One region of the Chelatococcus sp. GCM10030263 genome, then DNA from elsewhere that is predicted to be linked to it. Evidence: predicted binding sites of a transcription regulator. Region 1 holds the regulator's gene; the other holds the start of a gene.
The links. Region 1 encodes LexA, which represses DNA repair genes until DNA is damaged. Its sites were predicted from a motif close to TGTTCNNNNTGTGTTCNG; they were not measured.
Positions count from the first base shown of each region.

Region 2: a site for LexA is predicted at 2,192-2,209, ahead of ruvC (crossover junction endodeoxyribonuclease RuvC). Genes of this name have one in related genera too.

Region 1 covers NZ_JBHTDB010000016.1:430,111-435,093, forward strand. Annotated here, with positions in the region: gene ACFQU1_RS24340 (ABC transporter substrate-binding protein) at 1-36, opposite strand, end outside; gene ACFQU1_RS24345 (GntR family transcriptional regulator) at 259-1,410, opposite strand; gene lexA (transcriptional repressor LexA) at 2,165-2,866, shown strand; gene ACFQU1_RS24355 (ComEC/Rec2 family competence protein) at 2,915-4,983, opposite strand, start outside.
Region 2 covers NZ_JBHTDB010000002.1:758,263-763,245, forward strand. Annotated here, with positions in the region: gene ACFQU1_RS03400 (MFS transporter) at 1-1,091, opposite strand, end outside; gene ACFQU1_RS03405 (YebC/PmpR family DNA-binding transcriptional regulator) at 1,370-2,116, shown strand; gene ruvC (crossover junction endodeoxyribonuclease RuvC) at 2,224-2,745, shown strand; gene ruvA (Holliday junction branch migration protein RuvA) at 2,742-3,359, shown strand; gene ruvB (Holliday junction branch migration DNA helicase RuvB) at 3,859-4,902, shown strand; gene ACFQU1_RS03425 (TetR/AcrR family transcriptional regulator) at 4,945-4,983, shown strand, end outside.

The DNA.
Region 1 (4,983 bases):
CGCGGCTGTCAGAACAAGGGCCGGGCTGACTTTCATGACATCTCCCATGGATTTCGAATTATTATAATCTCTCTCGTAGAGGTCTTTTATGAAACTTCAATTATACTTATGGACGATAACGAATATGATTTACTATTTAGGCCCTGAGCCCATCCCACAGGAGGCCGTGACGCGTAAACAGCGAGCCCTATTGCATGCCGGATCTCGGCGATTGTGCTTTCCCCCGTCACGCGCCGAAGGTCTTCGCGTTACCCTCGATTATCGCCTCGCAGCAACAGCGGCTTGGCCGATGAAGGGCGTGATCAACGAGCCGTCGCTGCGTTGAGATCTTGCCGGAGGCGCGCTGGAGGTGCGCACGACGAGCGTCGGATCGAGGGTGATACGAATCGGCGGCCCGGAATAGATGCCTGCGACGCGCTCGTGCAGAAGCCGGAAGGCGAGCCGTCCGAGCGTTGCTGGGAAAGGATCGACGCTGGTCACCGGCGGATCGAGTGAACGCGACAGGAGGCTGTTGTTGATAGCCGTGACCGAGACATCCTCAGGAATGCGACGCCCCGCCTCGCGCAGCGCCCGCATGACGCCGACCGCCGTGACATCGTTGCGCGCAAAAACGGCGGTAAAGTCGATGCCACGGCGAATGAGCCCCGCGATCGCCTCTTGGCCCGCTTCCTCCGACGGCAAGTCAGGGAGGCAGACGAGATCCTGCTGGAGCGCGATGCGCGCCTCCTTCAGCGCTTCGTGGTAACCGCTGAAGGGGGAAAAACCGGGCAGATGCGGCGCACCTTCCACATAGGCGATCCGCCGGTGGCCTAGTCCGATGAGATGATCCACCGCGAGCTTAGCGGAGACCAGATAGTCGGTGCTGACGCTGTCGGTCCTCAGTCCTCTCGGCCAGCGGCCGAGATAGACCAGCGGCTTGCCGGCCTGCACCATTCTCAATGCGCCGGGCACGGGCCTGTCGACATGGGCCGGTGCAACGATGGCTCCCCGGACGGCCGGATCGGCCGCGGCAGCCGACAAGTGGTCGCTTTCGCTATCCGGCGAATAGGCCGACTGGCTCGCCATGATGCGCAGATCATGACGGCGCGCCTCCTGTTCCATCCCGTCGATCATCTCGCCATAGAACGGGCTCGAGAAGGTCGGAATGATCAGCGCCAGTGTCGGCGAGTGACTGGATGCAACGGCAGACGGCCGCATAGGCTCGGTCACGAAGGTGCCGCTGCCAGGCCGTCGCTCGAGCTGGCCGGCACTCACCAGTTCATCGATTGCCCGTCGGATGGTTGTCCGCGACAGGGAGAACTCCTCCATGAGCTGCCGCTCCGAAGGAATTGCACTTCCAGGCTTATAAGTGCCCCGCTCGATTGCCTCGCGAAGCGCTTGTACCAGCAGTCCGGTCTTATCTGAGGTCATGGCAGCACCATCTCGTGATACATGTATCGTAGCGGATGCATAGCCGAGCCGCAAGTGGTGCATTCGATAAAACCGCTCTCAGGCGTGGACAAGCGCCTCGGCGGATGCACGGCCCAGAATCCAGGCGACGCTTGGCCTAGACAGGGCCGCAACGCCGAACGTGGCATAGCGTCGGCTCGCCTTGAACCGTGATTTCTTTCCACACTTCGGAACTTATAAGACAAGCGGCGGCGCTGTTCAGAGTAGCGGTACTTTGCGGCCGGTCTCATTATTCCGCGTCAGGCCAGTTGCCCGCCGACGTTCGCACCAAGTCCGTTGGGACAAGGAAAAGGACCACCAGGATACTGGTATCTAATCCGGTCTGATACAGGTCTGAAACCGCGACGAGGGCGTGAATCATGGCTTTCGAAACGCCACGTGAGGGCCCGTCAAAGGCAACAGTCGCGTCTCGGCTCCCAGTCGCCGACTTTCTCCCATGACGGGACCAGTGCGGAAAATAGCGAGGAGGCCGCTCTGCCTGTTCATCCCCCGGGGGCATAGGGCCTGCACGCCTCGAGGCTATCCATGCACGTCCCGTTGCCTTAACTCTTGCGGAACACACAGGGAACAGCTATGGTCGTTCATGATTTGTTTCCGACTCTTGGCCAACAATGACGCTTAGCCAAAAGTGATATCTGGCCAACAGTCCTGATCGGATCTTGAAACCGGATGATCTCGGCCACGGTGGCCACGACCAAGGTGGGGTTCACGGCAGATGCTGACGCGCAAGCAAAACGAGCTTCTACGCTTCATCCACGAGCGGCTGCGCGAGACCGGCGTGCCGCCTTCCTTCGATGAGATGAAAGAGGCACTGGATCTCAAGTCCAAGTCCGGTATCCATCGGCTCATTATTGCGCTCGAAGAGCGCGGCTTCATCCGCCGGCTGCCTAATCGGGCGCGGGCACTCGAGGTCATTCGTCTGCCCGATGGCGCGATCACGCCGCGCGGGCGCTTCAGCCCGAGCGTTGTCGAGGGGGGGCTTGGTCGCGTGCGCAGCCTGCCACCGGCGGCTGTCGAAAGCGAATCCTCGCCGAAGATGGTCCCCGTCCCCGTCATGGGCCGGATCGCGGCGGGCACGCCGATCTCGGCCATTCAATCCCGCAGCAGCACCATCGCAGTGCCGGTGGAGATGCTCACCAGCGGCGAGCACTTCGCCCTGGAGGTGCGTGGCGATTCGATGATCGAAGCCGGCATCCTTGACGGCGACACGGTTGTCATCCGCCGTCAGGAGACGGCCGATACGGGCGACATCATCGTCGCCCTCATCGACGATGAGGAGGCGACCCTGAAGCGGCTACGCCGGCGCGGGTCATCCATTGCGCTCGAAGCGGCCAATCCATCTTATGAAACACGCGTCTTGGGTCCCGACCGCGTGCGGATCCAGGGCAAGCTCGTGAGCCTTCTGCGGCGCTACTGATCGATTGCCGGTCGGCCCGCGATAGAACTGCTGATCGCTGGTCGACGCTCACGGCGTATGAGAATCGCCCTCGCCGCCTGGCGCATCGCCGGTGGGCGTTGCTCCCGACGGGTCGTCGATGTCGGCTGCCGCTGAAGGGATGGCATCAAGTGGGTCGAGATTGTCGATCCGTGGTCGCGGGGGCGGCGCGGGCGCCGGCGAAGCTGGCCGGTGTGGCTTGGTTCCGGTCCAGGGGCGCTGCGCGGTGGAACTTGCGGTGACACGTGCAAAGCCTTCGGCGGTGGCGGTGAGCGTGGTGGCGCCCGACTGGTCGAGTGCGCGGCGGTCGAGCACCGTAGCACTCGCGCAGGAATTGGGGGCGACGAGCGGAGTGACGATGACGACCGCACGCCGACAATCGTCGGGGAATGCGCGCTTGTCACGGACGAGCGAGATGCTGCGCCCGTCGGGGAGCTTCGCGACACAGGCGAAGCGGTCGCAGAGGGCACCGCCGCGCAGGCCCGGGTCATCGGTCGCGCGCCCGTCGCCGTCGGCTCTGAGCCATTGTTCGAGAACGAAATCGGAAGGCCGGCCGAGGACGATCAATTGTCCGCTCTTCTCCCGGACAGCCGCACCGGCGCCGCTGCGATCGACATAGACATCGGGCCGACTGGGAGCGAGCGCCGACAGGGCGCCGAGGGCGGCCGGGACGATCGCCAACCACCGCAGGGCGGTCGTCCAGAGCGTGGACCAGACGATGGCCGCGCTGAAGAAGGCGAGAGCGGCGGGCGCGAGCGCCGGCACGATGACGGTTGAGCGGTCGAGCAGGGCGACCATTTTGGCGCCGGCGAGCACCGGCGCCGTCGCCTGGCCGATGAGCCACCAGACGGGTTGATCGAGGGCGAAGGCGGAAGCGAAGATCCCGAGCACCGACAGCGGCATGACCGCGAGCTCGATCAGCGGTAGCGCCAGGGCGTTGCCGAGGAGACCGAGCGGGTTCAGCGTCTGAAAGTGATAGGCGCTGAAGGGAGCGGTCGCGATGGTAGCAATCGCCGTGGTGAAGATGACAAGGAAGGCCCATCGCCCGATGCCGTGGAGCGGTGCCAATCCTCCGGCCCCTGCGGGACGCCCGGCAAACAGCCCCGATGGCTGGACTGCGAAGGCGATCATGCCGGCAACCGCCGCGAAGGACATCTGGAAGCTCGGACCGAGCAGCGCCTCCGGCCGAATAGCAAGGCAGATGAGCGCCGCAAGCGCCAGATTGCGCATGGAGAGAGCCGGGCGGTCGATGAGAATGGCGCCCATCATGACGAGCGTCATGACGAGCGAACGCTGGGTGGCGACCTCCGCGCCGGAGAAGAGGCAATAGGCGATGGCGCCTGTCATGCCGACGAGGGCCGCGAGTTTCTTCACCGGCCAGACGAGCGCGAGGCCGGGGATGAGTGCGAGCACCGCGCGCGCCGCCCAGAACAGGCTGCCGGCGGCAAGCGCCATGTGCAGCCCTGAAATGGAGACGATGTGATAGATGCCGGCGGCACGCAGCGCGTCATTCACGTCTTCCGTGATCAGCCCGCGTTTGCCGGTGACCAGGGCGGCGGCGAGCGCCCCCTCCTGGCCGCCGGAGGCTTGGGCGATACGGTCCGTCAGCCGGTTGCGGGCAACATCGACGGCGATGGCGAGAGCCGTCCAGAAATCCGGTGGCGCGGGCGGCGCGGCGACCGTCACCTTGCCGACAAGGGAGCCGACGGCACCGAGGCCGTCGAAGAAGGCGTCGCGGGCGAAATCATAGCCGCCCGGCCGGGCGGCCGTGGGCGGCGGCAGAAGGCGCGCCGTGGCTTCGATGAAGTCGCCGGCCTTCACCGATGTGCCCGGCTTCATGGACACGCGGACCTGTACGGGCCGCTCGGCGATAGTGAGGCTGCCGAAGGTCTCGACGCGCAGGACCATGCGCGGGCCAGCCGGCCGCTGGTCGACAGAGAGTACGAGCCCGCGCAGCTTGGCGATCATCGGCCGCGCGAGGACGGGCGCCGATACCTCACGGGTGCGCCAGGTGGCGGTCGCGAAGCCTCCCATGACCATAGCCACGGCGATCGCCATATTCATCGCGCGTGGGTGACGACCCAACGCGAAGGCAGCTG
Region 2 (4,983 bases), on a different contig from region 1:
AAGACCGGCGGGTAATGATCCACGAGCCGCCCGGCGATGGGCGCTGCGACGGCGATGGCGACCGGCCAGGCGGTCATCAGGAGCCCGGCCTGGATCACCGGCCAACCCAGCGCGTCCTGCAGCAGGAAGGCGAGCGCCAGATAGCTCATGCTCTGCGCGCCGAAGGCGCAGATCGAGGTCGCGAGCGACAGGCTGAAGACCGGCCGCCGTAGGAGGTCGACCGGTAAAAGCGGTTCCGGCATCCGGATCTGCCGGCGCACGAAGATGGCGCCGATCAGCACCGCAGCCACGAGCTGGGCGAGCGGAATCGCAAGATCGGTTCCCGACCCGAGAAGATCGACGGAGCGGATGAACAGCCCGATGGTGAGCGCGCTGAGCACGGCGCTGAGCGCATCGAACCGCCGGCCGGAGCTCGGCGTATGCGGCAGATAGCGGGCCGATGCGGCGAAGGCGAAGAGGCCGAGCGGAATATTGATCAGAAACAGCCAGTGCCAGGAGGCGATGGACAGTATGAACGCGCTGATCGTAGGCCCTAGGGCGGTGGCGAGCGCCACGACGACCGCCATATTGCCGGCGCCGCGCCCGAGCAGCCTCGGCGGATAGATGATGCGCACCAGCGCGAAATTGACGCTCATGATGCCGGCCGCGCCGAGCCCCTGCAGGGCGCGGGCGGCGATCAGGATCTCCAGCGTCGGCGAGAAGGCGCAGAGCAGGGAGGCGACCGTGAAGACGGCAAGCCCCGCCATATAGACGCGCTTGTAGCCGCGGCCGTCGCCGAGCGAGGAGAAGGGCAGGAGCGCGACGGTGACGGCGAGCTGATAGGCATTGACGATCCAGATCGCCTCCGGCGCATCGACCGCGAGATCTCTCGCCATGCGCGGCAGGGCGAGATTGACCAGGGCGCCGTCGAGCACCGCCAAGGTGATGGCCGTGGCGATGGCGAGGAAGGCGAGCGCCCGGGCCGTACCTTCGAGACCGACCTCGTGGGCGGCGGGTGCGGCGCTGGCGACGGGGGCTGCTGTCTCGCCGGCCGGAGCAGCCTGGGCCTCCCCTAGGGTCTCCGGCCTGTCCTCATCCTTCGGCTGCTTCATCACCGTTCCATATCCACCGGCAGGGCGGCTCTGTCGCTGGAAGGCGAAGCCGCCACCTGCCGCAGCGCAGCGGCATGCGGAATGTCGGACGGACCTATCCTGTCGCCGAAGCCCCCGCAAGCAGGCTTTGCGCATGGCATGCATGGGCTGCAAGAAGGGCTCGGCCCGCCTTTATTTCCGCGCGCGTGCGGCCTATAAGGCGCTCCATTCCCATTCAAGCTGGACCGGACGCGGGATGGCAGCGCCCGCCGGGCCGGACCAGCCAGCCGGAGCAGACCATGGCCGGGCATTCCCAGTTCAAGAACATCATGCACCGCAAGGGCAAGCAGGATGCGGTGCGCTCCAAGCTCTTCTCCAAGCTCGCGCGCGAAATCACCGTCTCTGCCAAGCTCGGCCTGCCCGACCCCAATATGAACCCGCGCCTGCGCGCCGCCATCCTTGCGGCCCGTGCCGAGAACATGCCGAAGGACAATATCGAGCGGGCGATCAAGAAGGCCTCCGGCGGCGACAGCGAGAATTACGAGGAGATCCGTTACGAAGGCTACGGCCCGGCCGGTGCCGCGCTTATCGTCGAGTCCATGACGGACAACAGGAACCGCACCGCCTCCGACGTGCGCTCCTATTTTACCAAGGCGGGCGGCAATCTGGCGGAAACCGGCGCCGTCGCCTTCATGTTCGACCGGGTCGGCCTTATCGAGTTCGAGACGGGCGTCGCCTCTGCCGATGCCATGCTGGAAGCAGCTGTCGATGCCGGCGCCGACGATGTGGTGTCGAGCGAGAACGGCCATGAGATCTACTGCGATCAGGGCGCCCTCGCCGACGTTTCCAAAGCGCTCGAAGCGCAGTTCGGCGAGCCGCGCACGTCCAAGCTCATCTGGAAGCCGCAGAACACGGTGTCCGTCGACGACGAGACGGCGGAAAAGCTCATGCGCCTCATGGAGACGCTCGAGGACCACGACGACGTGCAGAACGTCTACGGCAATTTCGAATTCTCCGACGCCTTCATGGCGAAGATGGAGGAGTGAGGACTACCCCGGGTTTCACGAACACCGCCGCTCTCATCGTCGCGGAGGGACCGCCGCCCGGCATCGCCGCAGATGCGTTCGCCCTTTGTTTCCGCTAGGCTCCGCCCATGGCGACGCACGCGATTCGCATCCTCGGCATCGACCCCGGCCTCCGGCGCACCGGTTGGGGCGTAGTGACGACCGAGGGCACGCGGCTCTCCTTCGTCGCTTGCGGCTGCGTGGTGTCCACCGGCAGTCTCACCCTGGCCGAGCGCCTGCGCGAATTGCATGACGGCCTCGTCGATGTCTTGAGCCGGCACGCACCGGATGAAGTCGCGGTGGAAGAAACCTTCGTCAACAAGGATGCGCAGGCGACGCTGAAGCTCGGCCATGCCCGCGCGGTGGCGCTCCTCGTGCCGGCGCTGGCGGGGCTTTCGGTTGCCGAATATGCGACCAATCTCGTCAAGAAAACGGTGGTCGGCGTCGGCCATGCCGAGAAGGCGCAGATCGGCGCCATGGTCCGCGTGCTGCTGCCGAAGGCAGCGCCCGACAACGCCGATGCGGCCGATGCGCTCGCCGTGGCCATCACCCATGCGCAGCACCGGCAGGCGCGGGCGCTCGCGCGGCGTGTGGCGGAGGCGGCATCGTGATCGGCAAGCTCAAGGGTGTGGTGGATTCTTACGGCGAGGATTTCATCATCCTCGACGTCGGCGGCGTCGGCTATGTCGTGCATTGCTCGTCGCGCACCCTGCAGAACCTGCCCGGGGCAGGCGAGGCGGCGACCTTGTCGATCGAGACCTATGTCCGCGAGGATATGATCCGCCTCTACGGCTTCCGCTCCGACGCGGAACGCGAGTGGTTCCGCCTGCTGCAATCCGTGCAGGGCGTCGGCGCCAAGGTGGCGCTCGCCATTCTCTCGGTGCTCGACCCCGGCGACCTCGGCACGGCGGTCGCCATGGGCGACAAGGGCGCGGTGGCGCGCGCGCCCGGCGTCGGGCCGAAGCTCGCCGCGCGCATCGTTGCCGAACTGAAGGACAAGGGGCCGGCCTTCGGCGCGGTCGACCCGATCGTCGCGAGCCTCGCCGGCGCGGTCGAGGACCGCCGCGCGCCAAGGCCGGTGGCGGATGCCGTCTCGGCGCTCGTCAATCTCGGCTACGGCCAGCCGCAGGCCTCGGCCGCCATCGCGGCGGCGCTGAAACAGGCCGGGGAGGAAGCGGCGACCGCGACCTTGATCCGCCTCGGGCTCAAGGAGCTGGCGCGGTGACGGGGCCCATGTCTCGGTTACCGCCGCTCATCGCCGCGTCGACGCATGCTGGCAGGCAGATCCTCTCGGGAGGGCAACGGTCGTGCCGCAGGAGGCTCGGCAGCCGGTCGTGGCGGCTTGGAGCCCTGATCGACGCATTGGCCAGGCATCCACCGGTCGCATTCGTGTCCCGGAAACATGTTCGGCCAGCCGATTGGTGGCGTCGTCTCCGGTGCCACCTGTCGACGGAATTCCGCGAGTGCGTTGTTTGCTGTCCCGACGAGCAAAAGACAGGTGAAGTATATAAGTTTCTTACGCAAATACATCGCTGTCCCATGATCACGATTGACAATAGATCTGCGACTGTAATCCTGGTTGCTGGTCGTGGCCGTCGCGAGACGGGGCGAATGTCTGGCATCAGGCGCAGGAGGGCGGCTATCGCTGGTCAGTCAACGCGCCTTATGGAGACGGTCGGGGGCCGAGAAACCTACTGCCAGCGCATCGTATGTAGGCCCGCGTCATGACCACGCCCTCACGCCTCGTGACCGCCGAGAAGCGCGAAGACGATACCGAGACATCGCTCCGGCCGTTGGCGCTCGATGAATTCATCGGCCAGGCCCAGGCGCGCGCCAATCTCAGCGTCTTCATCCAGGCGGCGAAGGCGCGCGGCGAGGCGCTGGACCATGTCCTCTTCGTCGGGCCGCCCGGCCTCGGCAAGACGACGCTCGCCCAGATCGTGGCGCGCGAGCTCGGGGTCAATTTCCGCTCGACCTCAGGGCCGGTGATCGCCAAGGCTGGCGATCTCGCCGCCCAGCTCACCAATCTCGAAGAGCGCGACGTGCTCTTCATCGACGAGATCCACCGGCTCAACCCGGCGGTGGAGGAAATCCTCTATCCGGCGATGGAGGACTACCAGCTCGATCTCATCATCGGCGAGGGGCCGGCGGCACGCTCGGTGAAGATCGACCTGCCGAAATTCACGCTCGTCGGCGCCACCACGCGCCAGGGGCTGCTGACGACGCCGCTGCGCGACCGCTTCGGCATCCCGATCCGCCTGCAGTTTTACACGGTGGAGGAGCTCGAGCTCATCGTCACCCGCGGCGCGCGCGTCATCGGCATCGGCATGAGCGCCGATGGGGCCAACGAAATCGCCCGGCGCGCCCGCGGCACGCCGCGCATCGCCGGGCGCCTGTTGCGCCGGGTGCGCGACTTCGCCGTCGTCGACGGCGCCGAGAGGATCACGCGCACCATTGCCGACAAAGCTCTGCAACTCCTTGAAGTCGATGCCGCGGGCCTTGATCTGATGGACCGGCGCTATCTCACGACGGTCGCCGTTTCCTTCGGCGGCGGCCCCGTCGGCATCGAGACCATCGCCGCAGCGCTGTCGGAACCGCGCGACGCCATCGAGGAGATCATCGAGCCTTTCCTCATCCAGAAAGGCTTCGTGCAGCGCACGCCGCGCGGGCGTGTGCTCACCCCGCATGCCTTCCGCCATCTCGGCCTGCCCGAGCCGTCGCGGGAGGTCGGCCAGTTCGGTCTGTTCGCCGATGACGATGAAGCGTGACGCCATCGACGTGCGGCATCAGGTGATGTAAAGCCTTTTCACATGAGCTGGTCGAGACAGGGTCCGCGCGGCTACCACCAC